4 regions of the Peribacillus sp. NPDC097284 genome follow, and region 4 is predicted to be linked to each of the others. Evidence: riboswitches for the same ligand, from Rfam matches in the RefSeq annotation. Region 4 holds a riboswitch; each other region holds the start of a gene.
The links. A riboswitch is a leader RNA that binds a small molecule or an ion and turns the genes downstream of it on or off. The one in region 4 is predicted to bind S-adenosylmethionine.

Region 1 (7,729 bases), on a different contig from region 4:
TCTTTTTCTAACATCGTTTCAAGACGATTTAAATCCTCAAAAAAACTATTCGTGGAACGATACACGATTGAATAGTCATGTGTATAGGAATGTAAGGCAATTTTGTGGCCTCTTCCTATCATTTCTTCATAGCATTTTTTTGCATATGGCTCTTCATTACCTTTAACAAAAAATGTTGCCTTTACTTGATACCGGTCTAAGATGTCCAGGATATCCATTGTATTCGTAGAAGGCCCGTCGTCAAAAGTTAAATAAACTGTCTTTTGGTTTTCTTTACTTTTGACGAGTGGAGTTATTTCTTCCGGAATTATTGCATGTACGGGTCCGGCAAGTGTTTCACTTAGGATCATTGAAAAACAGAATACTATCGTATATAAGTGCAATAATTTCTTCATAATTCTCCCCCTTGCTTTTTACCATTAAGGTGTACTATTCCAGGGGTTTCATGCATCAAATTTTTTTAGAATATAGGCATGGAATTATGGTCTTTAACAACTTCACTTTCTGTATCAGGAATTTATCACCATACTATTCTTAATGTGCTCTCGAAATTAACTCGCCATAATCAATAAGACAGCGGATTTAACCGCTGCCTTACTTATCTATCGACATTAAAATATCTAGCTTCAGGGTGTGCAAACACTATGGCGGAAACAGATGCCTCCGGTTCCATCATGAAACCTTCAGTCAATTCTACCCCAATATCCTGAGGCTGTAATAAGCGGAAGAGTTTTTCCTGGTCTTCCAGATTCGGGCAGGCTGGATACCCGAAAGAAAATCTTTGACCAATATACTTGGCAGCAAATCTCTCTTTCATGGTCATTTCGATAGAATCGCTAATTCCCAAATCGTCACGCATCATTTGATGGATTCTTTCAGCAAATCCTTCAGCCGTTTCGAGAGCAAGGGATTGTAGGGCATGATTTTTTAAGAAATCTCCCTCTTTCTTGAACTTTTCAGCCCACTTTCTAATGCCTCTTCCTGCTGTAACCAGGAAGAAACCAACATAGTCCATTTCGCCAGAAGAAATAGGCTTCGCAAAATCAGCCAGACAAAGGTTTGGACTTGTATCTTGCCTTGGAAAATCAAAAGTTTCCAATACTTCCTGATGATCCTCGGGATTGTATACCACTAATTTGTCACCATCACTTTGGGCGGGGAAAAATTGATATACTGCATTTAATCCATATTCAGGTTCGGATTTCAGGAATTCAATCAGCTCGTCAACCAAATCATTCAATTGTATAGCTTTATCGTTACCCTCCTTCAGTAATTCGGCCACCTTCCCTTTTAGACCCAGATGATGTCCAATCAACATCTGTCTATTGATATAGGGCTGAATGACTTCGAGTGGATATTTTTTTAGTATATGCCTTTTGACATCATGAGGTTTTTGGACCGGTACATTCCTTAGTGGAACCGCACTTACTGGCTTACGTTCCGGTTTTTCAATTAATGCGGCGATGGCAGCATTGGCTTTTGCCTTTTCACGTTTATTTTTCAGTTCCTCTAGGTATACCATTTTTCTGTTCGTATCATGTAGGATATTCGTAACGGCCAAACCATCCATCGCATCCTTAGAATATAGAACAGGCCCATCGTATTCGGGTGAGATTTTAAAATCGGTGAACTTACGGGATAATGCGGCACCACCCACCAAAATTGGGGTGTCAATCCCAGCCTGTTTCAAATCCTGTGCTGTTAAGATCATTTGCTGTGCTGACTTTACAAGCAGTCCCGATAAACCGATAATGGTAGGTTCATGCTTTCGTACTTCCTCAATGATTTGCTGTGGTGCAACCTTAATTCCAAGGTCCACGACTTCATAGCCATTATTGGAAAGAATGATATCGACAAGGTTTTTACCGATATCATGGACATCCCCTTTGACAGTGGCCAAAAGGATTTTCCCTTTTTTAGCATGATCCTCTGAATTTTCCATAAGCGGTTCAAGATGTGAAACAGCGGCTTTCATTGCCTCGGCACTTTGAAGCACTTCTGCCACAATAAGTTGGTTATCATTGAATAACCGCCCCACTTCGCTCATTCCATCCATCAATGGTCCATTAATGATTTCCAGTGGAGCATCACCACGCTCTATGGCTTCATTCAAGTCCTCGATCAATCCTTCTTTTGTACCCTCGATTATGTAGTTACCTAACCTTTCATCTAATGGAAGAATAATTCCATCATCTTTCTTTTCAGCTTTTTTACCACGATAAAATTCAGTGAAGGTTGCCAGTGTTTCTGTTGAGGTATCAAATAAAAGTGCTTCAGCAAGCTTCACTTCCACTTCTGGTATTAAAGCAAACCGTTCGAGTTTTTCCGTATTCACAATCGCGTAATCTAGTCCAGCTTTCGTACAATGATAAAGAAAAACAGCATTCAATATTTCCCTTCCACGTGAAGGCAAGCCAAACGAAACATTTGAAATCCCAAGAATCGTCAAACATTCAGGGAATTTTTCCTTGATTGCTTTAATTCCTTTTACTGTTTCCAATGCGGAGCCAATATATTGTTCATCTCCTGTACCGACTGGAAATACAAGGGGATCAAAAATCAAGTCACTTTTCTTTAGGCCGTATTTGTTTACAAGTAAATCCACTGAGCGAGTAGCTACTTCTATTTTTCGTTCGGCGTCTACCGCCATACCAATTTCATCAATCGTTCCTACTACGACAGCCGCACCGTATTGATGAATAAGTGGAACGATTTTTTCAAACCTCTCTTCACCATCTTCGAGATTGATTGAGTTTATGATGGATTTCCCTTGGGAATGTTTCAAGGCTTGTTCAAGAACGGCTTCATCAGTTGTATCGATGACTAAAGGGACCTTTACCTTTTTGACGACCTCTTCAATGAATTCTTTCATGTCACCGAACTCATCTCCATCAGGGTCTGCCAGACAGATATCAATGACATGCGCACCTTTCTTAACTTGTGCCCGGGCAATCTCCGCTGCTGGTTCGTATTTCTTAGCACGAATCAATTCCTTGAATTTACGAGATCCAATGACATTCGTTCGCTCTCCGACAAACAGGGGTCGCATTGAGTCGTCATAAATAAGCGGCTCGATGCCAGATACGGCATGACCATGTGCAACCTCAGGTAATTTCCGTGGTTGAATATCTTTAAGAACTCTTGAGAGCTCTTTAATGTGTTCAGGAGTAGTACCACAACAGCCACCAATGATATTGACCCAGCCTTTTTCTGCAAATTGTTTCATTTTCTCGGCTAGGGAAGTGGGAGATTCATGGTAATGCCCCTCTTCATCAGGCAATCCTGCATTTGGATAACAGCTAATCGCATTGTCGGATAGATCTGCTAGAGTACGGATATGGTCAATCATAAACTCTGGGCCTGTCGCACAGTTCAAACCGACAGCCAGAGGGTTCATATGCTCTACCGATAAATAAAATGCCTCTATGGACTGACCGGCTAACGTCGTTCCCATCGGCTCGATTGTTCCTGAAATCATTATCGGTACTTCCTTGCCAGTTTTAGCGATGGCCGATCTAATTCCAGAAAAGGCCGCCTTTACATTGAGCATATCTTGACAGGTTTCCACGAGTAATAAGTCTACCCCACCGTCTATAAGGCCAAGTGCCTGTTCCTCATATGAATCGGTCAATATATCGAAAGTCGTTCCACCTGTAACAGATAAAGTTTTTGTCGTTGGTCCCATGGAACCCGCTACATACCTGGGCCAATTATCACTTGAATATTTTTCACATGCTTTTACGGCAAGCTCTGCCGATACTTTATTAAGTTCATATGCAAGCGTGCTTAATTGATATTCTTCCAGCACTAAGCTTGTGGCACCAAAGGTATTAGTCTCTATAATATCGGCACCTGCCGCTAAATATTTTTCATGGATAGTTTGAATGATTTCAGGACGGGTTAACGATAAATACTCATTACACCCTTCGTATTGTTCTCCACCGAAATCCTCGGCCGTTAAATCTTCAGCTTGAATCATGGTGCCCATTGCTCCATCAAGAAGAAGAATCTTTGATTGTAATTGCACGTTAATTTCTCTTTTACTCATGTCCTGCCACCTCAGATGTTTGTTTACGATCATGATCCTTAATATATGTAGTAAGTTCCGCTGTCATTTCATAGCGTAAGAAAGGCGTTATTAAGTAAATTCCCTTGAACCTCTCTTGGGCTGCGTCTACCAATTCCCTTGCTATATTTATAGCTTCAATCCTTGATTTTACTGGATCAGCTCCCGCTGAGGCCATTGCTTTCCGTACACTGTCAGGTAATTTAATCCCCGGTATTTCATTATGGATGAATTCGGCATTCCTCGTACTGGTAAGGGGCATTATCCCCATGAAAATCGGTGTTTCCAAATGTTTTGTCGCCTGATAGACTTCTTCTATTTGTTCTACTGAATAAACTGGCTGTGTCAAAAACGAATGAGCACCGCAAGCGATTTTCTTTTCCATTCTCTGAACAGCCTTATCGAGATATTTCACATTTGGATTAAAAGCTGCGGAAATCTTGAAATTAGCCCGTTTCCCTAGACTTTGTCCGGAATAGGAGTAGCCCTCATTGAATTGCTTAACCAGACTTATCAAATCGAATGAAGATAAATCATAGACAGACGTTGCCCCCGGGAAATCACCAATCTTAGAAGGATCCCCAGTGATAACTAAAACTTCATCCAGCCCGACCGTATGCAATCCCATTAAATGGGATTGTAACCCAATAAGATTTCGGTCCCTGCACGTAATATGGACCATCGGATTCACCCCTAATTCAGCCTTTAATAAATTGGCTAAGGTCGAATTCGATATCCTTGGTGAAGCAAGTGAATTATCAGCTAAAGTAATGGAATCCACCCCAGCTTTTTTCAAGGCTTCAGCTCCTGCCATAAACGTTTCGATTCCTAACTTTTTCGGTGGATCAAGCTCAACTAGGATCGTTCTATCCGTTTTTGCCTTTTCATGAAGAGCTAATTCTTGTTTTTGGTTATTCACTTCAATAATTTCTATATGTCGAGCTTTCGTAATTTTTTCCTTGACTGGCGCTAAAGTGCCAATCATTTCGTTCACAGCTTGTATATGTAGTGGTGTCGTACCACAGCAACCCCCTATAATGGTTGCTCCTTGTTTTCGTAATTCGAGTGCACTTGAACCGAAATATTCTGGTTCCGCTTTATAGACCAGTCTCCCATCCACATAATCTGGAAGACTTGCATTAGGATAGATGGCAATCGACGCCTGCATAGGCAATTTCACTTCTTCCAGTGCCCTTATCATATGATGGGGGCCCAGACGGCAATTCACCCCAACGACATCTGCACCTAGGTACTCTAGCTTTTGAAAAGCTTCATTCAAATGAAATCCATTTTGAAGATTTCCAAGTTCATGCATCGATACATTTGCAATAATCGGCAGGTCCGTTTCCTTTTTAGCAATTTGAAGCACCGTTTCAAGCTCTTCAAAATCATAGAATGTTTCAAGAAGAATTCCATCGGGATCTTCCAGGAGCAAACTGTATAATTGTTCTCGAAAACCCCGTTTTATTTCTTCTATACTTAAATCCGATTTACGTATACTACGCTGGGCCCCAATTGTACCAAAAACATAAGCCTTCCCTTTCGCTACTTGTTTAGCAAGGCTGACTCCTTGGCGATTGATCCGACTGACTTCTTCCTCCAGCCCATACCGTTTCAATTTATTGAAATTGGCACCATATGTATTGGTTTGCAGAATATCTGCACCCGCTTCTAAATAGGCCCTATGTATAGACTCAATTTTATCAGGATTGGTGCAATTTATTTCCTCATAACATTGATCGATTCCATAGGAGTACAACAACGTACCCATCGCGCCGTCTCCAACTAGCATTCTTTCCTTCAATTCACTACGAAAATCCAATTAGTACACCCTCTCTTAAAAACACTATGGTTTTTGTCGGTTTCTATGAGTGTGAGAGTAAAGAAAAAAAACCTTCTCAAAGAAGAAGGCTTTTTTCGAAACATTCTCCTCATCTATCAAGCTCTGCTTGCTGGATTTAGCACCTTTGCCTAGGCTGGTTGCTGAGGTTTCATCGGGCCAGTCCCTTCACCTCTCTCGATAAGATTTATTAAGTTTAATTTTCTAAACATTTCAAAATTTATTTATATTTAATTTACATGAATCATCTGATAATTTCAAGAGTATATTTATCATTTTTTCATTTTCTTCAGACTTTTTAACGATACATCCTTTTAGAAAGCAAGGCTCCCCATTCTTCCGACAAGGATTCAATGGAAAGCAAGGACATTGCCCCCTCCTCCCCATCACGCTTATGAAGGATGACATCCGTTGCATAAAGTACCGTAACCTTATCTTGAAGCCGATCCAATAACACGATATCATCTTGTTGGCCAATTACCCCTTCTTGTATAACCCTAGCAAAATAGCCAGTTAGATTAGTGTCCATCACCAATTTCAAAAACTCTGGCTCTTTGTTAAAGTGGGAGATGGTCGAGCAAGGAATACGCCCCTGTGTAATCTGAATAACGGTCCCGCCAATGCGATAGATATCGCCTATAAACGTTTGACGTTCAGTCATTCCAGCAATCGTCAAATTCTCCCCAAATGCAGGGATGGAAAGCTGCTTATTGAATGTTCGATTCCATAAATCATAATGCTCAAAGGGATAAAAACATAGAGCACGGTCAGGCCCTCCATGGAACTTTCTGTTACCCACTCCATCCCTATCAATCCCTGATTTTGTTACGGTGATATAGTCGATGGCCTTCTTATCCATTGCCGTTTTGATCTTTACCCCCGAAAGCTCCTCCTCTTTTGGCATCCCAATTTGAAGAGACATGATTTTACGATTTTCCATTGGACATCTTCCATTTCTTTTAAATTTCCAGATTGCAATAAAGAAACATTCTTTATATTCAATCTATTCAATTATTTGATTATACCAAAAAAAAGCAATAACCTCTTTACTAGGTATAAAATATGATGTGAAAAGAGAATGATATAAAAATAATCCCTTTGTTTTAGTAATTTAGTTGCTATTTCCAAATTAATTATGATAGAATATGAACACAATATATAGTCGAAAAAGACAATCCGTCGCCTATATGTTGATTCACGATTAATTTCCTCATTGTCGCTCTTTAGGGGGCGAATTTTTTTGTCTCCTTTTAAAAAGGGTGGAAAACTGTAGATCCTTACTAATTATTTATACCTAACAAGTAACTACCAAATTGAACAGGCGACCTTCTTTTAATGAAAATTTATAGGTGCGATCATTACTTTCCTCACAGTACACCACTTTTTTGATAATTTTGGTGATTTTCTTATGCCTTCATTTTCCCCTTAGCTTCTATTTTTTCGCCCCTTATATTCCAGGTATCGTAACAGCCATGCCGATATCGTTAGCCAAGCAGCTCCGGCAACAAAACCTGCCACAACATCGCTCGGGTAATGCACCCCTAGATAAATGCGGCTCCATCCAATGACCAATGAAGCCAAAAAAGCCAAAAACCATATAATGCCGTTCATATATTTACTTTTGACGATTCGTAAACATACAACTGCAATGCTTCCGTAAACGATAACCGAAGCCATAGAGTGACCACTAGGAAAACTATATCCGGAAACGGATAATAATGGAGCGATATCGGGTCTTTCCCTTTGAAAAAGATATTTTAGCCCCCAATTAAATACCCCACCCATTGCTGAAGTGATTATTAAGTATAAAGCAAGCTGTTTTC
Region 2 (7,729 bases), on a different contig from region 4:
AAATTGAATGCAGAAGGCACTCATTATATTTTAAATGGAGAAAAACAATGGATCACGAATGCAGGATTTGCAGATGTATTCTGTGTTTACGCAAAAATCGATGGCGAACAGTTTTCCGCTTTCATCGTAGAACGTGAATATCCTGGTGTATCTACAGGTGCCGAAGAAAAGAAAATGGGCATTAAGAGTTCTTCTACACGTACATTGATCCTTGAAGATGTAGCCGTTCCGGTTGAGAACCTTCTAGGTGTCGCGGGTAAAGGCCATGTCATTGCCTTCAATATCTTGAACATCGGACGTTATAAATTGGGTGTCGGTGCAGTAGGCGGTTCAAAACGTGCTCTTGAACTTACAGCTGCTTATACAAATCAGCGTCAGCAGTTCAAAACGAAAATTTCTGATTTCAACCTAACAAAAGAAAAATTAGCGACGATGGCTTCTAAAATCTATGCCGCGGAAAGCTCTGTTTATCGTACGGTCGGCCTTTATGACCAAAGACAAAGCAAACTGACTGATGAGCAAGTAAAAGACGGTAAATCCATGGCCGCAGCCGTTGCTGAATACGCAATCGAGTGTTCATTGAATAAATTCTTCGCTTCGGAAGTGTTGGATTATGTAACTGATGAAGGGGTTCAGCTTCATGGTGGGTATGGCTTCATGCAAGAATATGAAATTGAGAAAGCGTACCGTGATTCTCGTATTAACCGCATCTTTGAAGGGACAAATGAGATCAACCGCTTGCTCGTTCCAGGCACATTCCTGAAAAAGGCACTTAAAGGTGAACTTCCTCTTCTTCAAAAAGCACAAGGCTTACAAGAAGAGTTAATGATGATGATGCCGGAAGAGCCAGGCGATGAGCCGTTGGCACAAGAAAAAATGCTGGTTAGAAATGCTAAGAAAATTGGCATCCTGGCTGCAGGCCTTGCTGCACAAAAATTCGGTAAAAAACTTGATCAAGAACAAGAAATCCTTTCAAATATTGCTGATATCGTATCTCTTGCCTATGCTGCTGAATCAGTGGTGCTACGTACGGAAAAAGCAATCGCGACTACAGGTCTAGAAAAGAACCAACAAAAAGTGCTTTACACTGAAATCTTCGTTCAAGAAGCTTTCAATGAAATCGAGCAACATGCAAAAGAAACGTTGATTGCTGTTGAAACTGGCGATACGTTGCGCATCATGCTTTCTTCCCTTCGCAAGTTGACTAGACATAATCCAATCAATGTTATTGCGAAAAAACGTGAAGCTTCCGTCAAAGTAATCGAAAATGAAAAATATGCACTTTAATTCTTAAAGTCTTAATCAAGGGGATGCCCATATCGGGTATTCCCTTGATTTATTTTGTAGGTTTTTCATGGGGATGCGAAGAGAGAGTCTATCGTTGTATTGCCCCAAAAAAACGGGTATTCTAAGGGAAGGTGGTGAAACGATGGGCTTAACTTTATACTGGTACCCAAAATGCGGTACATGCCGTAATGCAAAGAAGTGGCTGGATCGTCATGAGTTGCAATATGAAGCGATTCATCTCGTGGAAAATCCCCCTTCTCGGGCAGAAATTGAACAAATATATAAAAGTAGTGGACTAGAGTTGAAGAAGTTTTTCAATACGAGCGGGCAAAAATATCGCGAGCTCGGTTTAAAAGACAAACTGAAAGAAGCTTCAGAGAAAGAGATGCTCGATATATTGGCTACGGATGGCATGCTTTTGAAAAGACCAATTGTGACGGACGGTTCAAAAGTGACAGTAGGTTTCAAAGAAGAACAATTCGATCAAACCTGGAGCTAAGACTTTACAAAACATTTGGATAATTCCTTATCATAACAAAGAATCTACCTTATAATGTAATAGATAAAATATAAGCTGTAATATGGAGGGAATTAATATGTCAACGCCAAAAGAACTTCGTTATACAAAAGAACATGAATGGGTCAAAACGGAAGAGGGTACAGTACGCATAGGGATTACTGCATTCGCCCAGTCTGAACTTGGGGACATCGTTTTTGTTGAACTTCCAGAGGTCGGATCTGAACTGAAAGCGAACGAGCCCTTTGGTAGTGTAGAATCCGTTAAAACGGTTTCTGAACTTTATGCTCCTATTAGCGGCAAGGTCATTGAAATCAATGAAGAGTTAAATGACAATCCTGAATTCGTTAATGAATCTCCGTTTGAAAAAGCATGGATGATCGTCCTTGAACCATCAGACAGCAGTGAAGTTGAAAAACTGATGAGTGCAAACGAATATGATAGCCTGATAAACGGGTAAGTAAGGTGAGGGGGAGGCTTTAATTAAGCCTGCTCTTTTTCAATTTGAGTGGAGACGGGGTGATGAGATGGAATGGGATGTACCCGATAAAGTGATCATGGTTGAAGGCCTTTCAGACAAGCGCAAAGTGGCATCCGTTCTGGACGAAGAAGTCGAAATCAGATGTACCAATGGCACCATTTCTTTAACGAAGTTGGATGAAATGGTGGATGAATTGATAGGCCGGGACGTTTATATCCTTTTTGACGCAGATGAGTCAGGGGAAAAGCTAAGGAAACAATTTCGTCGGGAACTGCCGGAAGCAAGGCATTTGTACATAGATAGGATGTACAAGGAAGTCGAGGATACCCCAGAACATCACATCGCTTCCGTGCTACTGACTGCAAATATGAAAGTGAAAACTAAATTTACAAGTAAAAGGATGGAAGAGTAACTGATGGAGGAATGGAAAGAAGAAGACTTTAAGCAAGCTGTTGATCAAGGGAACACTTTTAGCTTATATCTTTACACACCTTTGTGTGGAACCTGCCAGGTGGCTTCAAGAATGCTTTCCATAACACTAGAGCTGTTCCCGGAAATGAAGGCTGGAAAAATGAACATGAATTATGTCCAGACATTGGCTGAACGATATGAAATTGAGAGCGTACCCTGTCTTTTGCTTTTTGAAAAAGGAAAGATGACAAAAAAAATATATGCCTTTCAGTCTGTTCCTTATTTGTATGGATTGCTGAAAGAGATAAGCTAAAAGCCAATCCTACATGGATTGGTTTTTTTGTTGAAGTCATGGGGGGGAAATAGCATTCGTATTAATGATTGAATATTCTAATAACTAATTGACTACCTGCTACTAAAGTGCTATATTTTGTATGAAGTACATACGTTATAGACGCATCATACACGAGGATGGAATGTCTGCCATTTACAAAACGCGCTTATCCAGGCGACATCGTTCAATAGGGAAATTTCTATGGACGGTGGCGGGAAGTTCCGACTTCTTCATATTATAAGGTTCCTTGCATATAACAAGAGAAGAGGCAATATCGCTTTAATCCCTACTAAAACAATGGAAGAAGGGGAGAATATAATGACAGAAAAAAATTACCGCTTTGAGACGTTGAGTGTGCATGGCGGTTTAAAAGTCGACGAAACGGGTGCCCGCGCCGTGCCCATTTATCAAAGTAATGCTTATTTGTTCAAAGATACAGATCATGCAGCGAATCTGTTTGGATTAAAAGAGAATGGCTATATCTATACGAGGCTTCACAATCCCACTGTCAGTGTCTTTGAAGAAAGAATGGCCCTGTTAGAAGGGGGAATCGGTGGATTGGCAGTTGCAAGCGGCATGGCCGCTATATCCCTTTCCATCCTTAATATCGCTGGTATGGGGGATGAAATCGTTTCTGCTTCAACACTGTACGGCGGGACCTATAATTTATTTGAAAATACACTCCCTAAATACGGAATCAAAGTGAAATTCGTCTCACCTGATGATCCGGAAAATTTCAAACGGGCAATCACTCCACGAACGAAGGCTATATTTGCCGAAACAATCGGCAACCCAAGCTTAAGGGTTCTTGATATCGAAGCAGTGGCGGAAATAGCCCACGAAGCAGGGATACCTCTTATCATCGATAACACTTTCGCAACGCCGTATCTGTGCCGACCAATAGACTTTGGGGCGGATATTGTCATCCATTCAGCTACAAAGTGGCTATTGGGTAATGGTACGACATTAGGGGGAGTCATCATCGACGGTGGTAAATTCGATTGGAATTCGCCTAATTATCCAGGCTTTACGGAACCTGACCCTAGTTACGATGGACTTGTCTATTACGAAGCGGTAGGGCCTGCTGCCTTTATTACGAAAGCGCGTGTGCAATTGCTTCGGGATTTGGGACCGACGTTAAGTGCTCAAAGTGCATTCCAGTTCACGCTTGGCTTGGAAACGCTCCATGTCAGGATGAAGGAACACCTGTTGAATACGAGGACAGTCATTCAATACTTGGAGAACCATCCGGCAGTCTCATGGGTTTCTTATCCGGGTAACGATGATCATCCCGATAAAGCCCTTGCAGATAAATACTTGCCTAAGGGAGCCGGATCTGTGGTGACGTTTGGAATTAAGGGGGGACGTGAAGCAGGTTCCACACTCATCAATTCGGTTGAGTTATGGTCGCATGTCGCCAATGTCGGGGATGCTAAAAGCCTAATCATCCACCCAGCAAGTACAACTCACCAGCAATTGAATGATGCAGGACTGGTCAAGGCCGGTGTCAGTGCCGACCAGGTTCGCCTTTCAATCGGTATTGAAAATGTAGACGATTTACTTGAAGATCTAGAGCAAGCGATTGAAAAAGCGACGAATATCGTGTCAGTGAATTCTCAAAGAGTTTAATGGAGAAACAGGTACACCCTAGGATTTTACATTGCACTCCTTTTTTATCTGTGTTAAAATTTCAGACATAGTAAAGTGAATGTTAAGACAAAAAAGAATAGTCCATATATAGCTCTTATCAAGAGAGGTGGAGGGATGTGCCCGTTGAAACCCGGCAACCGACAAGGATTTTCCTTGGAAAGGTGCCAATTCACACAAAGCGTAGAGGCTTTGGGAGATGAGAGGAAGGCCTGCTTTTCCCTGCCTTTCTGCTCATGCAGAAGGGCTTTTTCTATTTTCTTTGAATCATAGAGGATAGATTCATCAGGAGGCCATAAAAATAAATCGACTAAATTCATAGGCTTAATTGGATAAAGAGGTGAGCATACATGATTACATTGTCAAACGTCAGTAAACTTTTTCGAACAGGAAAAGGAAATAGCGAAACGATTCATGCCGTGAATAGTGTGAATTTAGAAATAAATAAAGGTGAGATTTTCGGAGTCATCGGATACAGTGGGGCTGGCAAGAGTACGCTTATACGTATGCTGAATGGGTTGGAACGGCCTACTGAGGGCTCCGTGAACGTTGCGGGAAATGAAGTTTCAACAATTAAAGGGTCTAAGCTTCGTAAAGCCCGTCAAGAGATTAGCATGATTTTTCAGCATTTTAATCTCTTATGGTCAAGGACCGTTCAAGAAAATATATCCTTTCCTTTGGAAATTGCGGGCATCTCCAAGCAAGAACGCATCAAGCGCGTCAATGAACTCATTAAGTTAGTTGGATTGGAAGGAAGAGAAAAAGCGTATCCATCGCAGCTAAGTGGTGGACAGAAGCAAAGGGTGGGAATAGCGAGGGCTCTTGCAAATAACCCGAAAGTGCTTTTGTGTGATGAGGCCACGTCCGCTCTAGATCCCCAGACAACCGATTCCATCCTGGAATTGCTTGTGGATATAAATCAACGCCTTGGTTTAACCATTGTCTTGATTACACATGAGATGCATGTCATTCGGAAGATTTGCAATCGAGTGGCTGTGATGGAAAGTGGACGGGTAGTCGAACAGGGAGCTGTCCTGGAAGTATTCAGAAACCCTAAAGAACAGATGACTAAGCGTTTTGTTCAGCAGGTGACGGAACCAGAAGAGACAAAAGAAACGATGGAGCATTTGTTTGAACGGTATCCAGCAGGAAAAGTGATTCAACTGACATTCGTGGGGGATCATGCAGAAAGCCCGTTGATCACAAAATTGGTACGTAATTTTGAGTTGGATGTGAACATTGTCCAGGGGAAGATATCACAAACGAGAAGCGGCTCATATGGAACATTGTTCATCCACCTTGATGGCAGTGAAGATGAAATGCTCCGCGCAATCGAATTCATAAAAGCACAGCAGGTAGGCGTGGAGGTGATTACTCATGCTTGAAGAATTATTGCCGAATGTAGATTGGGAAGACATCATAGAAGCGACGAAAGAAACGCTGTATATGACAAGTATTTCAGTTGTAGCGACCTTTTTTATAGGGATACTATTGGGGTTGCTTCTGTTTTTAACAGGCAAGGGGAATATGTGGGAGAATCGGGGCGTTAACGGTGTGTTAAGTGCTTTCGTTAATATTTTCCGTTCGATTCCATTCCTTATCTTGATTGTATTATTAATTCCGTTCACCAAATTACTTGTCGGTAGCATGATTGGTGAGAATGCGGCATTACCAGCACTCATTATCGGTGCAGCACCGTTTTATGCGCGGATGGTCGAAATCGGCCTTCGTGAGATTGATAAAGGCGTGATTGAAGCGGCTAAATCAATGGGAGCCAAAACCAGCACCATCATTTATAAGGTCCTCCTTCCAGAATCGATGCCGGCCCTTATATCAGGCATCACGGTAACATCGATTGCATTGGTTGGATACACGGCAATGGCAGGTGTCATCGGGGCTGGTGGATTGGGTAACTTAGCCTATCTGGACGGTTATCAACGGAATCACAACGACGTTACCCTGGTAGCGACGATTGTCATATTAATTATTGTCTTCATCATACAGATTATCGGTGATGTGATTACTTCTAAATTGGATAAAAGATAAGGGGAGATGAAAAGGATGAAAAAGTTTTTAGGGTTTGCATTCGTTCTAGTTTTATCAATTGCATTGGCGGCTTGCGGAACGGATAAAGAGAAAGATACAGGTAGTGGCGATAATACGAAGAAGTTAGTGGTGGGTGCATCGAATGTACCACATGCAGAGATTCTTGAAAAAGCGATTCCTCTTCTTAAAGAAAAAGGCATTGAATTGGAAGTGGAAACATTCCAAGACTATATCTTGCCAAACAAGGCTTTGAACAATAAAGAACTGGACGCGAACTACTTCCAGCACATTCCTTATTTAGAATCTCAAATTAAGGAAAATGGATATGATTTTGTTAATGCAGGCGGCATCCATATTGAACCAATTGCTTTGTATTCACAAAAATATAAAAGCATTGATAAGCTTCCAGAAGGAGCAACAATCATTTTAAGCAGCTCTGTTGCAGACCATGGACGTGCCTTATCACTTTTAGAAAAGAATGGCCTGATTACTCTTAAAGAAGGCATTGATAAAACGACAGCTACAGTAAAAGATATTGTCGAGAATAAGAAGAACATTAAATTCGATGCAGATTATGAAGCGGCATTACTTCCGAAGATCTATGAAAGCGGCGAAGGAGATGCGGTCCTAATCAACTCTAACTATGCAATCGACGCTGGCTTGAATCCACTTAAAGATTCCATTGCAATAGAAGATTCTGAATCACCATATGTGAACGTGATCGCTGTTAATAAAGGTGACGAAGACAAAGAAGAAATCAAGACGCTTGTGGAAGTATTACATTCCAAAGAAATTCAAGATTTCATTCTTGAGGAATATGAGGGTGCAGTCGTACCTGCAAAGGAATAAAGCAACGAAAGACGACCTGGATTTCCAGGTCGTTTTTAAGTTGGGGTTTAAAGTTGAAAGCAAAGGGTATAGAATAGACGAAGAAACAAAATGATTCACAAATTTGAAAGGATGGTTCACTATCAATACTTTAGATTTAAACGTAACGAGCGAAATG
Region 3 (7,729 bases), on a different contig from region 4:
GTCAAATAGTCTATAACCTGTTCGACGCACTCTTCTACACTAAACTGACTGGATTCCAATACGATTTCCGGATGTTCCGGTTCTTCATATGGAGAATCGATTCCAGTGAAATTTTTAATGATACCTTTACGAGCCTTGTCGTAAAGGCCTTTTGGATCACGGACTTCACATTCTTCAAGTGGACATTTTATGTACACTTCAATAAACTCGCCTTCTCCAAGCAGGTCCCGAACAATTTGACGATCTGCACGAAAAGGTGATATAAATGCCGTTAATACGAATTGACCACTGTCCACGAAGAGCTTGGAGACCTCTCCAATCCGTCTAATATTTTCTGTGCGATCTTTTTCTGAGAAGCCTAAATCCTTGTTAAGTCCATGACGGATATTATCCCCATCCAAAACATAATTTCGGATATTCCGATTATACAACTCTTTTGCAACAGCATTGGCGATCGTTGATTTCCCAGAACCTGAAAGCCCGGTAAACCATATCACCGTGCTCTCATGACCGTTTTGCTTCCGTCTAAGTTCCTTCGTTACCGATGCATCATGCCAAGTTACATTAGTACTTTTACTCATGAGGATCCTCCTTCTAAAACTTACAATAATTAGTTATATACCTCGTTCTTCTTAAGCCCTTCTATCAATACTTCGATTACTTCTTTGCGGCTGAAAGTCGCTGGTGGAATTTCCCCATTCCGTAACATTTCCCTAACCTTCGTCCCAGAGAGGATGACGTGATCTTCTTTACCATGCGGACATGTTTTTGCAGAAGCCATATTCCCACATATTTTACAATAGAAGCTATGTTCAAAGAATAATAATGTTATCCCTAACTCATCAGAAGTGAAGTTCCCGAAGATTTTTTGTGCGTCATACGTACCGTAATAATCGCCCACACCTGCATGGTCGCGCCCGACAATGAAGTGAGTACATCCGTAGTTTTTACGAACCATTGCATGAAAAATCGCTTCTCTAGGTCCTGCATATCGCATGGCTGCTGGGAATACCGCAAGTGAGACACGGTCCTTTGGATAATACTTTTCAAGTAATACTTTATAGCTTTCCATCCGAACGTCAGCAGGAATGTCATCGGACTTCGTGGCACCAACTAATGGGTTTAAGAATAAGCCATCCACTATCTCCAATGCTGTTTTTTGAATATATTCATGGGCACGGTGAACGGGGTTTCTTGTTTGGAAACCGACAACCGTTTTCCACCCTTTTTCTTCAAATGTTTTTCGGGTATCAACTGGGTCTAAATAATGATCCTCGAATAATGGACGCTCGATCCGTTTAATAAGCTTGATTTTACCACCTACATATACATCGCCACGATTATATAGATTTTTTACACCTGGGTGATTCTCATCATCCGTTTGATAAACTAAAGTTGCCTCCACTTGCTTATCAGGTGTAAATATATCGGAAACGGCAAGGACTCCATAAGTTTGGCCCTCATGAGTTAACTTTACTTCTTCTCCGATTGTAAGAGCGTTTACCACATCAGCGGAAAGTGGTAATGTAATAGGAATACTCCAGACATGCCCGCTGCTAAGCCTCATATCCTTTACTACTGTTTGATAGTCTTCTTTTGAAAAGAATCCCTCAATGGGGCTGTATGCTCCAGTCCCTATAAGTTCCAAGTCGCTTAATGAGATTTCATCAATTTCAACGGATTGTTCTATTTTAGTTAAATCATAGTCTGGTTCAAAGCGATTGATTAATGTTCCTCCGTGCGGCAAGCTAATGGTCATGCTGATTTCCCCCTGAATTTTTTATAATTATGATAAATGTAATCCGCATTCTGTTTTTTGGGCACCTTGCCATCGTCCTGAACGAAGATCATCAGCATTAATGGCAGGTGCTGTACATGTTTTACAGCCAATACTTGGATATCCATTATCATGAAGCACATTATATGGTAAGCCATTTTTATGCGCATAACGCCATACATCTTTCCATGTCCAATGAATGAGCGGACAAATTTTGATAGATTTGAATTTGTTGTCCTTGTTTATATATTCAGTCAATGCACGGGTTTCCGATTGCTCCCTGCGCAGTCCCGAGAGCCAAGCCGTCGCTGTTGATAATACTTCAGTGAGCGGCGTAATTTTGCGGATGTTACAGCATTGATTTGGGTCATGAAGCCATAATTCATCACCAAATTCAGCGGCTTGTTCTTCCAATGTCATTTCCGGTTTCTTCATTACAATGGAAAGCCGTGGGTAACGATTTTTCACTTGTTCGATTAATTGGTAAGTCTCAGCGAAATGAACATCCGTATCCAAGAATACGATTTTGGCGGAAGGATTAACCTTTGCCAGCAAATCTGTCAGTACAATTCCTTCAATCCCAAAACTACAGGCATAAATGAGTTTATCTCCGTACTCTGAATTTGCCCATTCCAATACTTCTAAAGCGCCTTTTGTATCGCTATCTTCCGGGAACGAAGGTAATGTCGCTGTATCAATATTTTCATAGTCCACTAGCTCTGCCAACTCTATACCCCCTTTTAAGAATCACCCTATGGTACAGCAGATATCTTTGAAAGCCTTTGAAACACCATTTCTTATAATGAAAAAGGCGGCTTTAACCAATAGTTTCCTATTTATATCAGCTAAATCCACCTCTAGTTTTCTAGTCAGCAGTCCATTTATTTAATTCTCAATTTTTCGTTTCTTTCCATTTGTATAACCTTACCGTCCTGAACGATAAGGGTTATGGATCCATATTTCATAGTTTTTAGCATTTCTTGCAGTCTTTCAAATATTTCCCCCAGCTGATTTTCCTTTTCCAAGGCTATTCCTCCTTTAAGAAAACTCGTCGACTAGCTTGTCGTAAGATGATCAGCTTGTAAATGAATTCCCCCAAATTAATAAAATCAATCAGAAAAATCCTTCCATGCCAAGATGGAAAGATTGATAAGGTAATCTTATTTACCTTATCTTCCAAAATGATGACATTTTGTTGGATGTAGCACCTTGCATTCATGATGCAGGTTGCTGGACTTCAAAGGGCCAAATCCCTCCGTCGCTCTTGATAAGTTTTATTATTTTAAATATTAACACATATCAAATCATTGTCAATGGAGTTTTCATATAAATTAACTTGGTTTAATATTTTGGTTTAACTTCAATTATTATACACAAATAGTTCAAGTTTGTTACAGTGATTTGTTAAGCCAGTAAAAAAGGTTCATTCATCCTGAACAAGCTTGAATAAACCTTTAAAGTAGCCTAATAACTTAACTTGTTGATGGGAAGGGTCAAGATAAAAAGAAGAAATGATCAATTTCTTCTTTTTTGTATGGCTTCTACAAATTCCTTTACTTGACTCTTTGTACGATCAAGTAATTCCACTTCCTTAATCGGATGTTTTGGATTCTGCTTATCGATTTCTTTATCGACAAAGTATAACCCCTGCATCGGTTCCCCTTTTAATATTGATATAAGAGGTTTCAGCGCATAATCTATAGCTAATAAATGCCTGTTGCTTCCCCCAACCATTATGGGCAAAACTGGCTTATCCTTAAACGCGCCCTCGGGTAATAAATCAATTAGAGCTTTCAACACTCCTGTATAAGATGCCTTATAGACAGGTGAACCAATAATGATACCATTAGCTTGCTTAATCTTTTCTGAAAGTCTTAGAATATCCTCGCTATCATAACGACCTTGGAATAAGTCGTTTGCAGAAAACTCGGTAATAGAATGATAGTCCGTCGTAAATCCTTCTTTTTCCACCAACGTTTGGATATATTTTAATGAAATATCTGTTCTTGATGGTATAGCAGGGCTGCCTGATAAAATTATAATTTCGCTCATATATATTCCTCCTGTATGTAAAATCTGCAAAGGATCTGGGTCCTTTCCAGTTAAGCAACTTCAATTAATTATCTTAATTATCAGAAAAATAAAAGTCAAGTAACTTGATTGGAATTTATATTTTTGAAACACTAATAAGAATTGTATTATGCCATTGACTAAAAATCCTGCCCCGTTAGGGCAGGATTTTTAAAGCTTTTCAACTCTATTGATTGATTGAGTCTTTCACCATTTTTAAAAAAAGTTGTATAAATCGTTGATCACCGGTCAGTTCTGGATGAAACGAACTGACAAGAACCTGTTCTTGTCTAGCCGCCACTACTTTCCCGTCATAACTTGCTAATATCTCCACATCTTCACCTACGCCAACGGCAAAAGGTGCTCTGATAAAGACACCCATGAAAGGTTCTTCCATTCCTTTAACTATAAGGGGTGCTTGAAAACTTTCCCTCTGACGACCAAAACCATTTCTATTTACTGTAATATTGATAAAACCAAGATGGGGATGTTCCAAACTAACCATTTCCTTTGCCACTAATACCATCCCTGCGCAAGTTCCGAAAATCGGTTTTTTTTGTTCGAAAAATGCCGTAATCGGCTCCATGAAACCATAATGGTCCATTAGTTTTCTCATAGTGGTGCTTTCTCCACCAGGAATGATCAGGCCATCGATATCCTTTAACTGTTCTGGGTTCTTAACTAATATCGCATGCTCACCGGCTTCCTTGATTTGGTTCATATGTTCCTCTACAGCACCCTGCAAACCTAAAACACCTATGGTTACCATGTTTACCATCCACGCTCCTGCATTCTCTCAGCTGGGGCCAACTTAGAAATATCAATTCCTTTCATCGCGCTTCCCAATTCTTTAGACAACTTGCCTATTAAATCATAATCGGTGAAGTATGTAGTTGCTTGTACGATGGCAGCAGCGAATTTATCGGGATTTTCCGATTTAAAGATTCCTGAGCCCACAAATACACCGTCTGCCCCAAGTTCCATCATCAGGGCGGCATCTGCAGGAGTCGCAATTCCACCTGCTGCAAAGTTTACTACAGGTAATTTCCCTGTGCGCCGGATTTCCTTCAGAACTTCATAAGAAGCACCAATATTTTTTGCTTCAGTCATTAATTCATCCTCGCTCAGCATGCATACTTTACGAATTTGAGATTGAACTTTTCTCATATGCCGTACAGCTTCCACAATGTTCCCTGTCCCAGGTTCTCCCTTCGTCCGAAGCATCGAGGCCCCTTCGCCGATACGTCGGGAGGCTTCCCCTAAATCCCGGCAACCACATACAAAAGGTACTATATAATCGCTTTTCAAAATATGATATTCTTCATCGGCTGGAGTCAGTACTTCACTTTCATCAATGTAATCCACTCCCATGGATTCCAAGATTCTCGCTTCCACAATATGACCGATCCTTGCTTTAGCCATCACTGGGATCGAAACAGCTTTCATCACTTCCTCCACGATCCTTGGATCGGCCATCCTTGCCACACCGCCTGCAGCACGAATATCTGATGGTACCCTCTCAAGAGCCATGACAGCCACCGCCCCCGCCGCTTCAGCAATTCTTGCTTGCTCTGCATTTATGACATCCATGATTACGCCACCCTTTTGCATCTGCGCCATTCCTCTTTTGACTGTGTCGGTTCCTACAAGCTTTTCCATTCTTCTTCCCCCTAATATTTGCATAATTAAGATTTGTTCATTAGTATAAGAAATAGTTGACCACATTGAAAGTGTCAGTTTTAATGAAAATGATAGGGTCAGATAGAAACCACGAAAAGGTCGGTAAAAAAAATGGATATGCTAGCATGTAATTTAAACCGTATGGATGAAGTGCCATTATATGAACAGTTATATTCACACATAAAAACGGAAATTATAAATGGCCGGCTCCCTTTTGGTACAAAGTTGCCTTCAAAACGGAAACTAGCGGAATTTCTCCACATCAGTCAAAATACTGTCGAGACAGCATATGAGCAATTATGTGCAGAAGGCTATGTTGAAGTCATCCCAAGAAAAGGGTATTACATTCAAACTTCCGAGGATTTGGAATACACACAACCTGTGAATGCTCCAGTCGAAAAGACGGTCAATAACAAGAAAGATTTCCTGTTTCATTTTCACCCCAGCCAGATAGATACAGAAAATTTTCCTTTTGAAAAATGGCGTAAATATACAAAAAACACTATAGACATATCAAATCAAGAACTCCTTTTACTAGGAGACCCTCAAGGCGAATATGAGTTACGTTGTGAAATTGCCCATTACCTGTACCATTCTCGCGGAGTCCGGTGTGTGCCCGAGCAAATCATTATCGGTGCAGGGCTGGAGATTATACTGCAACAACTGATACTACTGTTTGATAAAAAAACAGTATATGGTGTCGAAGACCCCGGATACCATTTAATTTTACGGCTTCTGAAAGGCTATCCAAATGATGTGTATCCACTAGAAGTGGATGAAGAAGGCGTGAAGGTGGATAGAATCGATCAATCCAATATTGACGTCCTTTATATAACCCCTTCTCATCACTTTCCCTATGGAACGGTTTTGTCCGTTAACCGACGTACTCGCTTGTTGAACTGGGCTCAAGAGACGGAAAACCGCTATATCATTGAAGACGATTATGATAGTGAATTTCGTTATAGTGGAAAAACGATTCCCTCTCTACAAAGTTTGGATGCTGGTGATAAAGTGATTTATTTAGGATCATTTTCTAAATCATTGATTCCTTCTATTAGGGTCAGCTATATGGTTTTGCCTCTCGCTTTACTAGAAAAACATAAAGAGGAATTATCTTTTTACCATTCAACTGTCTCCCGAATCGATCAACATATTTTGACACAGTTTATGAGAGAAGGAGATTTCGAGAAACATTTAAACCGAATGAGAAAAGTTTATCGTAGAAAGTTGGAAAAGGTTTTGGAACTATTTAAACCCCATCATCAGCAGATAACGATAATTGGCGAGCGATCAGGACTTCACATCGTCCTCATCGTTAAAAATGGTATGAATGAAGAGGATCTTATCCTAAGAGCTTCAAATGCTAATATTAAGATTTACGGACTATCTTCCTATAGCATTCAACATAAGAAAGAAAGTCCACCCAAAATCATTCTTGGTTTTGCAGGAATTCCTGAGAAGGAACTGGAAAAAGCCATTCAACTATTGCTGGTTTCATGGGGATTCGACAAAAAAAAAGAAGTTCAGAATGGTTACTGAACTTCTTTTTTTGTTACATTCTTGTTAAGTATCTTTCCATCATTTCTTTCGGGACCATACTTCCCCCTGTAGCCCATATGATGTGCGTGGACTGATTTAACCTTCCTGTCAATCCTTCCTTAATGATATACTTTTCTCCTTCTTCCCTACTGAATATTTGAACCGGTCCATATGCTCCTGCCAGGGCTGATGGCTCTAAATAATAAGCTTCCGTTTTAGCCATCATTCGAAGGAAGTCAAATAATCTTTCGTCCCCAATCGTGAAACTTCCACTCAACATAGAGTCCATCATATTCGAAACCAACTTGGAGGGTCTACCGACTGCCAGGCCATCTGCTTCCGTTTTATTATCCACCCCAAAATCCTGCACGGAAACTTTTTCATGAAGTCCTGTTGCCAACCCGAGCGTCATACATGGTGAATGGGTTGGCTCTGCGAAAAAGCAATGAACATTTTTTTGAAAGGCCAGTTTAAGCCCATACGTTATCCCTCCTGGGCCTCCACCCACACCACAAGGTAAGTACACGAACAGAGGATGTTCTTCGTCAACTATAATCGACTTTTCATTCAATTGCTCTTTTAGCCGTGTTGCGGCCGTTGCATAACCAAAAAGTAGATCGACTGAATTTTCATCATCAATAAAATGACAACTGGGATCGAGAG
Region 4 (7,729 bases):
TAGGAGTTTAAGAGGAGGAATAGTTCATGGCAGAGTTAGTATTGGATCATATCTTCAAGATTTATGATAATAAGGTGACAGCCGTTAAAGACTTCAACCTTAGCGTGGACGATAAGGAATTCATTGTTTTCGTCGGACCCTCGGGGTGTGGAAAGTCGACCACTTTAAGGATGATTGCCGGCCTTGAGGACATCTCCCAAGGGGATCTTTTTATAGATGGCAAGCGGGTCAATGACGTGCCTCCAAAAGATCGGGACATTGCGATGGTTTTCCAGAACTACGCTTTATATCCTCATATGACCGTCTATGACAATATGGCTTTTGGACTGAAGCTAAGGAAAACGCCGAAGAAGGAAATCAAGCAACGCGTCCATGATGCTGCCAAGATCCTTGGACTTGAAGACTTCTTACAACGGAAGCCTAAAGCCCTTTCTGGCGGGCAGCGCCAGCGTGTGGCACTTGGAAGGGCCATTGTCCGGGATGCCAAAGTCTTCTTGATGGATGAGCCCCTTTCCAACCTTGATGCAAAACTTCGGGTACAAATGCGCGCAGAAATCGCGAAACTGCACAAACGGATCAACACAACAACCATTTATGTCACCCATGACCAAACAGAAGCCATGACCATGGCCACACGGCTTGTAGTCATGAAGGATGGTATCATCCAGCAAGTGGGCGCACCGAAGGATGTCTATGAAAAGCCTGTAAATGTTTTCGTAGGCGGATTCATCGGCTCACCTGCCATGAACTTCTTTACGGGTACCTTGCAGGATGGATTCATTCAAATTGGGGAGCAAACACTTGAGGTGCCTCCTTTCAAAATGGATACGCTTCGTAATCAAGGCTATATCGGAAAAGACATCATTCTTGGCATCCGGCCTGAGGACTTTCATAACGAAGAAACGTTCATTTCCGCATCGCCCACTTCAACATTCACGGCTCAAGTCGATGTGGCCGAGCTAATGGGTGCCGAAATCATGCTCTATTCGACATTCGCCGGACAGGACTTTGTTGCCCGGGTGGATGCCAAACATATCATCCAGGCTGGTGATGCCATTGACCTGGCCCTTGATATGAATAAAATCCATTTCTTCGATAAAGAGTCCGAGCAACGCATTTTTGACGAAGAATCAGAAATGGAAGGCAACCAGCAAACGAAGATGGCTTAAGTAATACTTTTTGATTTTGATTTGCATACAAATGGGGGAAGCCTTATCGACCAAGGCTTCCCTCAACTTATTTCTCAAATCGAACCAATGTCTTTTCAGGCATTTCAATCGAATCAACATTCAATGTATCCATTTTTAACGTTAACTCACCTACTCGTTTTTCTTTCTCCTCCCCTACCCAGCAACTATACAATTCGAAATACTGATCTTTTTCAAGATAGTCATTCATCATTTCGCATAATGCTGTAAGCTTCTTTTTTGATTCAAAACACTGGCTTGGACTCATATCTTTTGAAATTTCAATTCCCCAGTCGGATGACACTTCATAAACAAACTGTGCCGTGAATTGATACTTTTTCACATGTTGTTTGTCGTACTTACTTGAAAAACAATCTCCAATCTGAATTAAGGCGTTATGCTCTTCATCTTCACTAAGACGGAGTTCCACGTTACACCCAATATAGCTCGCTAAACTCACATTACATGCTCCTTTATACTCCTCTTTTCCTCGATATATGGACGATCCGCCGAACTATTCTATTCCAAAAACTTACCTCATCCACTTCTATCGACCCGCTCCACGTTTCTTTTTTCAGCTTCATTATCCTGCGTCTAATCGCCTGCCTACCACGAAGCAATAAGACTTTAAAATATGGCATTCACGTTCATCACTTCATAACGATTCATGAGGTAGTCCTCCCATCCAAGGTAGGGATCTTAATTAGCCCAACGCTTCTTCAACATTCCATTCAATTTTTCAGATCCGAACAGCATGGCCATCACATAAACCAGAGCAAAGTACGGAAATACATCAAGCGTAGTGTACGAAGCAATTAACCCTAGAAAGGGCGGCAAAAGGGTGGTCCCCGTGTATGCCACAGCCATTTGATACCCTATGATGGACGGTGAATGGGTTTTACCGAACCTGGCGGGGGTCTCATGAATCATGCAAGGATAAATGGGGGCCAGGCCCAATCCGACTATAACAAAACCGACAAGCGACATCGTAACCGGCAAGGGCAGGATAAGGAGTACCGTCCCAATAAGTGCTGCAATCTGTCCTAATCGGATCATGAGCTGATGGTTGGTGACCTTCAAAAGAATAAATCCTGTTATAATCCGTCCTAGCATAATACCTGTATAGAAAAAAGAGACCCCTTGAGCGGCCAAAGCAGCTGACATGCCCTTGCTATTCACAAGATAGCTGCTTCCCCACAGTCCTAGTGTTGATTCAACGCCGCAATAGAAAAAGAACGTGAACAACGCATACTTGACTCCTTTGATTTTTAGCGGCTTTTCCTTGGATACCCGTTCTTCCGAGTAATCCGGATTCACTGTGCTACCTTCATCGATTGGCACCCTCTGAGAGACTAGATTCCATAATGGGAGGGTTAACACGAGTAAAAGGGCTAGGGTGAACTGGATATAGGAAATGGTTACATAACCAGCTCTCCATGTGCCTTGATTAGCCATATTATAAGACATCATGATTGGGCCTATGCTTGCCCCCACTCCCCAAAAGCAATGAAGCCAGTTCATATGATGGGCTTTATAATGCAACGCCACGTAGTTATTCAGCGCAGCGTCGATAGCTCCTGCACCCAGTCCCAAAGGGATCGCACAGATAATAAGCCAAGCCAGAGAGGGAGAATAGGCAATGCCAAATAAGGCCACCGCTGTCAGGGCCACACTTATACACGTGACCTTTCCCGTCCCCAGTCGTTTATTTAGCCAGCCGCTAGCCAGGCTTGAGAAAATGGTCCCTGCTGCAACAATCATATAAAGTAAGCCTGCAGTCTCCAGTGGCTGGTCATAATCAGACTGCATGACCGGCCAGGCAGCACCCAGTAAGGAATCTGGAAGACCCAGGCTTATGAAAGCCAAGTAAATCATAACCAATAAGAGCATTGCCAAGGATACCACCCTACTTTCCATTCTCCACGAATAACTCACTACCATAACATTATACGGCGAGACAAGCCCACTATCCCTCTATTTTTCCACTATGAATTTCCAAATCCAAGTTTAGGTAACCTCCTTTTCATGAAAAAATGATCCACATAAAAAAGAGACTTCTCATTTTTTTATGAAAAAGTCTCGATCATTAATTATTCTTAGATCTCACCCTATTATTCAAGAACTCTATTCCTGTACCAAAATCACTTCATCGTGTCCGCAGTTGGGGCACTTCATAATATGCGGGCATTGTCCCTTTTGAAGGGATTCGGGAAAACCGTCATTTTTTTTCAATGTATCAATATCCATATAAGCACTGTAATCATCGGCATAATCCATCAATTTCCCTTGATCTTCAAGGTCACTACTGCATTTAGGGCATTCTAAATGCATTTTTCTAAGACCATTGCATAGTGGACATAAAGACATGACCATTCCTCCTGTTCGATTTATCTAGTTTAAGTATTCGTTTATTCCATCATTTTAACACATTAAAACATCCTCCCTACATGCGAGGAAGGATGCTTACCTGTTGATTATTTATTGACCATGTTAGCAGGGTCAACCCATGCTTTGAATTCATCTTCCGTTAGGAATTCAAGTTTCAACGCCGCTTCTTTCAAAGTGGAGTTGTCTTTGAATGCAGTTTTCGCAATTTTAGCCGCTTTTTCATACCCGATATGTGGGTTCAATGCCGTTACGAGCATAAGAGAACGATCAACATTTTCTTTTATCTTATCTTCATTCGCTGTAATTCCTACCGCACAGTTATCATTGAAGGAATGAATGCCATCTGTCAATAATTTAACGGTTTGCAGGAAGTTGTAAATGATGACCGGTTTGAAAACGTTCAATTCAAAGTTCCCTTGGCTTGCTGCAAAACCGATTGTAGCATCATTTCCGACAACTTGTGTCGCAATCATTGTCATTGCTTCACATTGGGTCGGATTCACTTTACCTGGCATGATGGAGCTGCCTGGCTCATTTTCAGGAATGGCGATTTCACCGATTCCGCTTCTTGGGCCACTTGCCAGCCATCTAACATCATTGGCAATCTTCATTAAATCAGCAGCCAACGCTTTAAGAGCACCGTGTGCATAAACAATTTCGTTATGGCTTGTTAAAGCATGGAACTTATTATCCGATGTGACAAATGAATGTCCTGTATCCGCTGCGATTTGTTTAGCAGAAAGTGCCGGGAATTCTTTTTTCGTATTGATTCCAGTCCCAACAGCCGTACCGCCCAATGCAAGGTTCAATAATTTTTGGCTACTTTCTTCGATCATCGCCAAATCTTTATCAAGCATTGCTTTCCAACCGGAGATTTCTTGGCCAAGAGTTAGTGGTGTCGCATCTTGAAGATGGGTCCGTCCAATTTTCACGACATCCCAGAATTCTTTTTCTTTGGCTTCGAATGTGTCACGAAGCACTTTAATGGCCGGTACCAATTTTTCGGCAACTTCCATATAAGCTGCGATATGCATGGCTGTCGGGAATGTATCGTTAGAGCTTTGCGCTTTGTTAACATCATCATTCGGGTGAAGCATCTCAGTTTCGCCTTTTTCCTCTAACCATTTATTCCCTTTGTTTGCGACCACTTCATTCACGTTCATATTACTTTGTGTGCCGCTACCAGTTTGCCAGACGACAAGTGGGAAATGTTCGTCAAGCGTACCTTCAAGGATTTCACCACAAATTTTAACGATGGCATCCTTCTTCACTTCTGAAAGATCGCCAAGTTCAAAGTTCACTTTTGCTGCCGCTTGTTTTACGTAAGCAAATGCATGGACTAATTCAATCGGCATTTTTTCATAACCGATTTTGAAGTTATTACGGCTTCTTTCCGTTTGTGCACCCCAGTACTTATCAGCAGGAACTTTTACTTCCCCCATTGTATCTCGTTCGATTCTAAATTCCATGTGTTCTCCTCCTATATTCGCACTATCCACTGAGAAACAATATGTATATGTAATGAATAATGACGTTTTATATGATCCCCTATATATTGTACAAACATTATTATTGTAAAGCAAAAAAAACGGAACACAAATGACCTTTTCCTTCAGAAAAGTCCGTTTAATCTGAATCCGGTTCTATTACTCTGTTGAATTCGTAATTTTATAATGATAAATCTGATACATGTTCCATAATAGCTAGTCCCAAATAACCGTCTATTAGGAATGTCCTTGACAGAATCCTATATTTATAGTAAATTCAAAAGAAATTGAATAATCAAAACTCTTATCGAGAGAGGTAGAGGGAATGGCCCTATGACACCTCAGCAACCTTCATTTGTTTCAAACCAATGAAAAGGTGCTAATTCCACAAGTTTGTGTAACTTGGAAGATAAGAAGAATGACTCTATCCTACTTATTCAAGTCTTCTTCTTAAAGAAGACTTTTTTTATTTTATTTAACTAAAAGGAGCAGTGAAAAATTATGTACAAAACAGAAACCTATCTTGCTCAGCTTGGAAACCGCAGTGAAACGGCGACAGGAACGGTCAATCCGCCCGTTTACTTCTCGACGGCTTTCCGTCACGAAGGAATTGGTCAATCAACAGGATTCGACTATACACGAACAGGAAACCCTACACGCCAGCTATTGGAGCAATCGATCGCCAAACTAGAACATGGCGATCAAGGATATGCATGTAGCTCGGGAATGGCTGCCATTGCCACCATCCTTTCCTTATTCAAATCAGGGGATGCATGGATCAGTAGCGAAGATTTATATGGCGGTACATATCGTTTATTAGAGCATGGCTTTAAAAAATGGGGGCTACAATGCGAATATGTCAATACATGTTGCCTGGAGGATATTGAAAAAGCAATCACCCCTCAAACAAAGGCCATCTTTATTGAAACTCCCACAAACCCTCTTATGCAGCAAACGGACATTCCAGCCGTCGCCGCTCTTGCCAAACAATACAATTTACTATTGATTGTTGACAATACTTTTTACACGCCGATCATCCAACAGCCCCTCTTACTTGGTGCTGACATCGTGATTCACAGTGCAACGAAATATCTAGGTGGCCATAATGACGTGTTGGCCGGCTTGATTGTGGCAAAAGGCGCCGAGTTATGTGAGTCCCTTGCTTTCCACCATAATGGTATGGGTGCGGTATTGAGCCCATTTGATTCGTGGCTGTTGATGCGCGGGATGAAAACCTTGGCACTGAGAATGGAGCGTCATGAAAAGAACGCCAAGGTTATCGTTGATTATTTGACGGAACATGAAAGTGTAACGGATGTTCTCTATCCTGGTCGTGGCGGCATGATTTCATTCCGGGTCAATGATGAAACGGTGGTCAACCCATTTCTACAGTCCCTTTCATTGATTTCATTTGCCGAAAGCCTTGGTGGCGTCGAAAGCTTCATCACGTATCCGGCGACACAGACACATGCCGATATGCCTCTTGAAGTTAGAACGGCAAATGGAGTTTGCAATCGACTCCTTCGATTCTCTGTCGGCATCGAGGACAGCGGAGATTTAATCGAAGACCTGCAGCAGGCATTTGCTCAAGTAAAAAAGGAGGCAATACGATGACAAACCAAGAATTCAGTTTTGAAACCAAATTACTACACAATCAACATAAATTCGATCCAACAACAGGTGGGGTGAGTGTTCCGATCCAGCATGCTTCCACCTTCCATCAAACCGACATTGATCAATTTGGCAAATACGATTACAGCCGGAGCGGGAATCCGACGCGAGAAGCACTGGAAGATATCATTGCGGAACTGGAAGAAGGCACGCGCGGATTCGCTTTTTCATCCGGGATGGCTGCCATTTCAACGGCTTTCCTCCTGCTTTCTGCCGGTGACCATATCGTCATCTCTGAAGATGTATACGGAGGCACATTCCGAATGGTAACAACCGTGCTGTCCCGTTTTAACATCGAACATACCTTCGTGGATATGACGGATCTTGAGAGTGTAAAAGCGGCCATCCAGCCAAATACGCGAGCAATCTATATTGAAACGCCTTCCAATCCCTTGCTTAAAGTAACCGATATTAAAGCGGTATGTGATATCGCCAAAAGCATTGGCGCATTAAGCTTTGTAGACAATACATTCCTGACGCCTGCCCTCCAAAAGCCGTTAAACCTCGGGGCCGATATTGTCCTGCACAGTGCAACGAAATTTTTGTCTGGACATAGTGATGTCGTAGCAGGCCTTGCCGTCGTAAAAGACCCGGACCTTGCCGATAGAGTTGGTTCCCTCCAAAACTCTTTTGGAGCGGTGCTCGGTGTTCAGGATGCCTGGCTTGTGATGAGAGGTCTGAAAACCCTATCCGTCCGGATGGAGCACTCTCAAAAAGGTGCTGAAAGAATTGCGGAATATTTAAAACAGCAACCGTTAGTGAAAAACGTGTATTACCCTGGTCTTTCCGACCACCCACAACACGGCATCCAGGGAAATCAAGCCAGGGGAGCGGGAGCTGTTCTATCATTCGAATTGGAAAGCGAAGAAATTTTCCGCTCGTTCGTAAACCATGTCGAGTTACCCGTGTTTGCTGTAAGCCTCGGGGCCGTCGAATCGATTCTATCTTACCCGGCTAAAATGTCCCATGCGGCCATGCCTGCAGAAGAAAGGGAAA

Region 1: it holds a riboswitch for S-adenosylmethionine, as region 4 does, so the genes downstream of both, ACIQXU_RS08735 (bifunctional homocysteine S-methyltransferase/methylenetetrahydrofolate reductase) here and ACIQXU_RS14160 (methionine biosynthesis PLP-dependent protein) in region 4, are expected to answer to the same signal.
Region 2: it holds a riboswitch for S-adenosylmethionine, as region 4 does, so the genes downstream of both, ACIQXU_RS13455 (methionine ABC transporter ATP-binding protein) here and ACIQXU_RS14160 (methionine biosynthesis PLP-dependent protein) in region 4, are expected to answer to the same signal.
Region 3: it holds a riboswitch for S-adenosylmethionine, as region 4 does, so the genes downstream of both, ACIQXU_RS09535 (YezD family protein) here and ACIQXU_RS14160 (methionine biosynthesis PLP-dependent protein) in region 4, are expected to answer to the same signal.

What each region holds. Positions count from the first base shown of each region.
Region 1 covers NZ_JBIWCZ010000003.1:138,183-145,911, reverse strand. The annotation lists gene ACIQXU_RS08745 (polysaccharide deacetylase family protein) at 1-395, opposite strand, end outside; gene metH (methionine synthase) at 599-4,048, opposite strand; gene ACIQXU_RS08735 (bifunctional homocysteine S-methyltransferase/methylenetetrahydrofolate reductase) at 4,041-5,888, opposite strand; SAM riboswitch class I at 5,995-6,093, opposite strand; gene ACIQXU_RS08730 (MOSC domain-containing protein) at 6,205-6,846, opposite strand; gene ACIQXU_RS08725 (phosphatase PAP2 family protein) at 7,332-7,729, opposite strand, start outside.
Region 2 covers NZ_JBIWCZ010000006.1:152,613-160,341, reverse strand. The annotation lists gene ACIQXU_RS13485 (acyl-CoA dehydrogenase family protein) at 1-1,287, shown strand, start outside; gene ACIQXU_RS13480 (arsenate reductase family protein) at 1,430-1,786, shown strand; gene gcvH (glycine cleavage system protein GcvH) at 1,884-2,264, shown strand; gene ACIQXU_RS13470 (toprim domain-containing protein) at 2,332-2,697, shown strand; gene ACIQXU_RS13465 (thioredoxin family protein) at 2,701-3,009, shown strand; gene ACIQXU_RS13460 (O-acetylhomoserine aminocarboxypropyltransferase/cysteine synthase family protein) at 3,349-4,659, shown strand; SAM riboswitch class I at 4,772-4,883, shown strand; gene ACIQXU_RS13455 (methionine ABC transporter ATP-binding protein) at 5,028-6,062, shown strand; gene ACIQXU_RS13450 (methionine ABC transporter permease) at 6,055-6,723, shown strand; gene ACIQXU_RS13445 (MetQ/NlpA family ABC transporter substrate-binding protein) at 6,739-7,572, shown strand; gene ACIQXU_RS20955 (YuzK family famiily protein) at 7,727-7,729, shown strand, end outside.
Region 3 covers NZ_JBIWCZ010000003.1:311,031-318,759, reverse strand. The annotation lists gene cysC (adenylyl-sulfate kinase) at 1-581, opposite strand, end outside; gene sat (sulfate adenylyltransferase) at 611-1,759, opposite strand; gene ACIQXU_RS09540 (phosphoadenylyl-sulfate reductase) at 1,787-2,491, opposite strand; gene ACIQXU_RS09535 (YezD family protein) at 2,659-2,775, opposite strand; SAM riboswitch class I at 2,944-3,051, opposite strand; gene ssuE (NADPH-dependent FMN reductase) at 3,293-3,829, opposite strand; gene pdxT (pyridoxal 5'-phosphate synthase glutaminase subunit PdxT) at 4,035-4,616, opposite strand; gene pdxS (pyridoxal 5'-phosphate synthase lyase subunit PdxS) at 4,619-5,506, opposite strand; gene pdxR (MocR-like pyridoxine biosynthesis transcription factor PdxR) at 5,639-7,066, shown strand; gene ACIQXU_RS09510 (D-serine ammonia-lyase) at 7,080-7,729, opposite strand, start outside.
Region 4 covers NZ_JBIWCZ010000007.1:71,871-79,599, forward strand. The annotation lists gene ACIQXU_RS14135 (ABC transporter ATP-binding protein) at 27-1,169, shown strand; gene ACIQXU_RS14140 (hypothetical protein) at 1,237-1,647, opposite strand; gene ACIQXU_RS14145 (MFS transporter) at 1,887-3,083, opposite strand; gene ACIQXU_RS14150 (hypothetical protein) at 3,312-3,554, opposite strand; gene fumC (class II fumarate hydratase) at 3,662-5,044, opposite strand; SAM riboswitch class I at 5,364-5,478, shown strand; gene ACIQXU_RS14160 (methionine biosynthesis PLP-dependent protein) at 5,564-6,676, shown strand; gene metC (cystathionine beta-lyase) at 6,673-7,729, shown strand, end outside.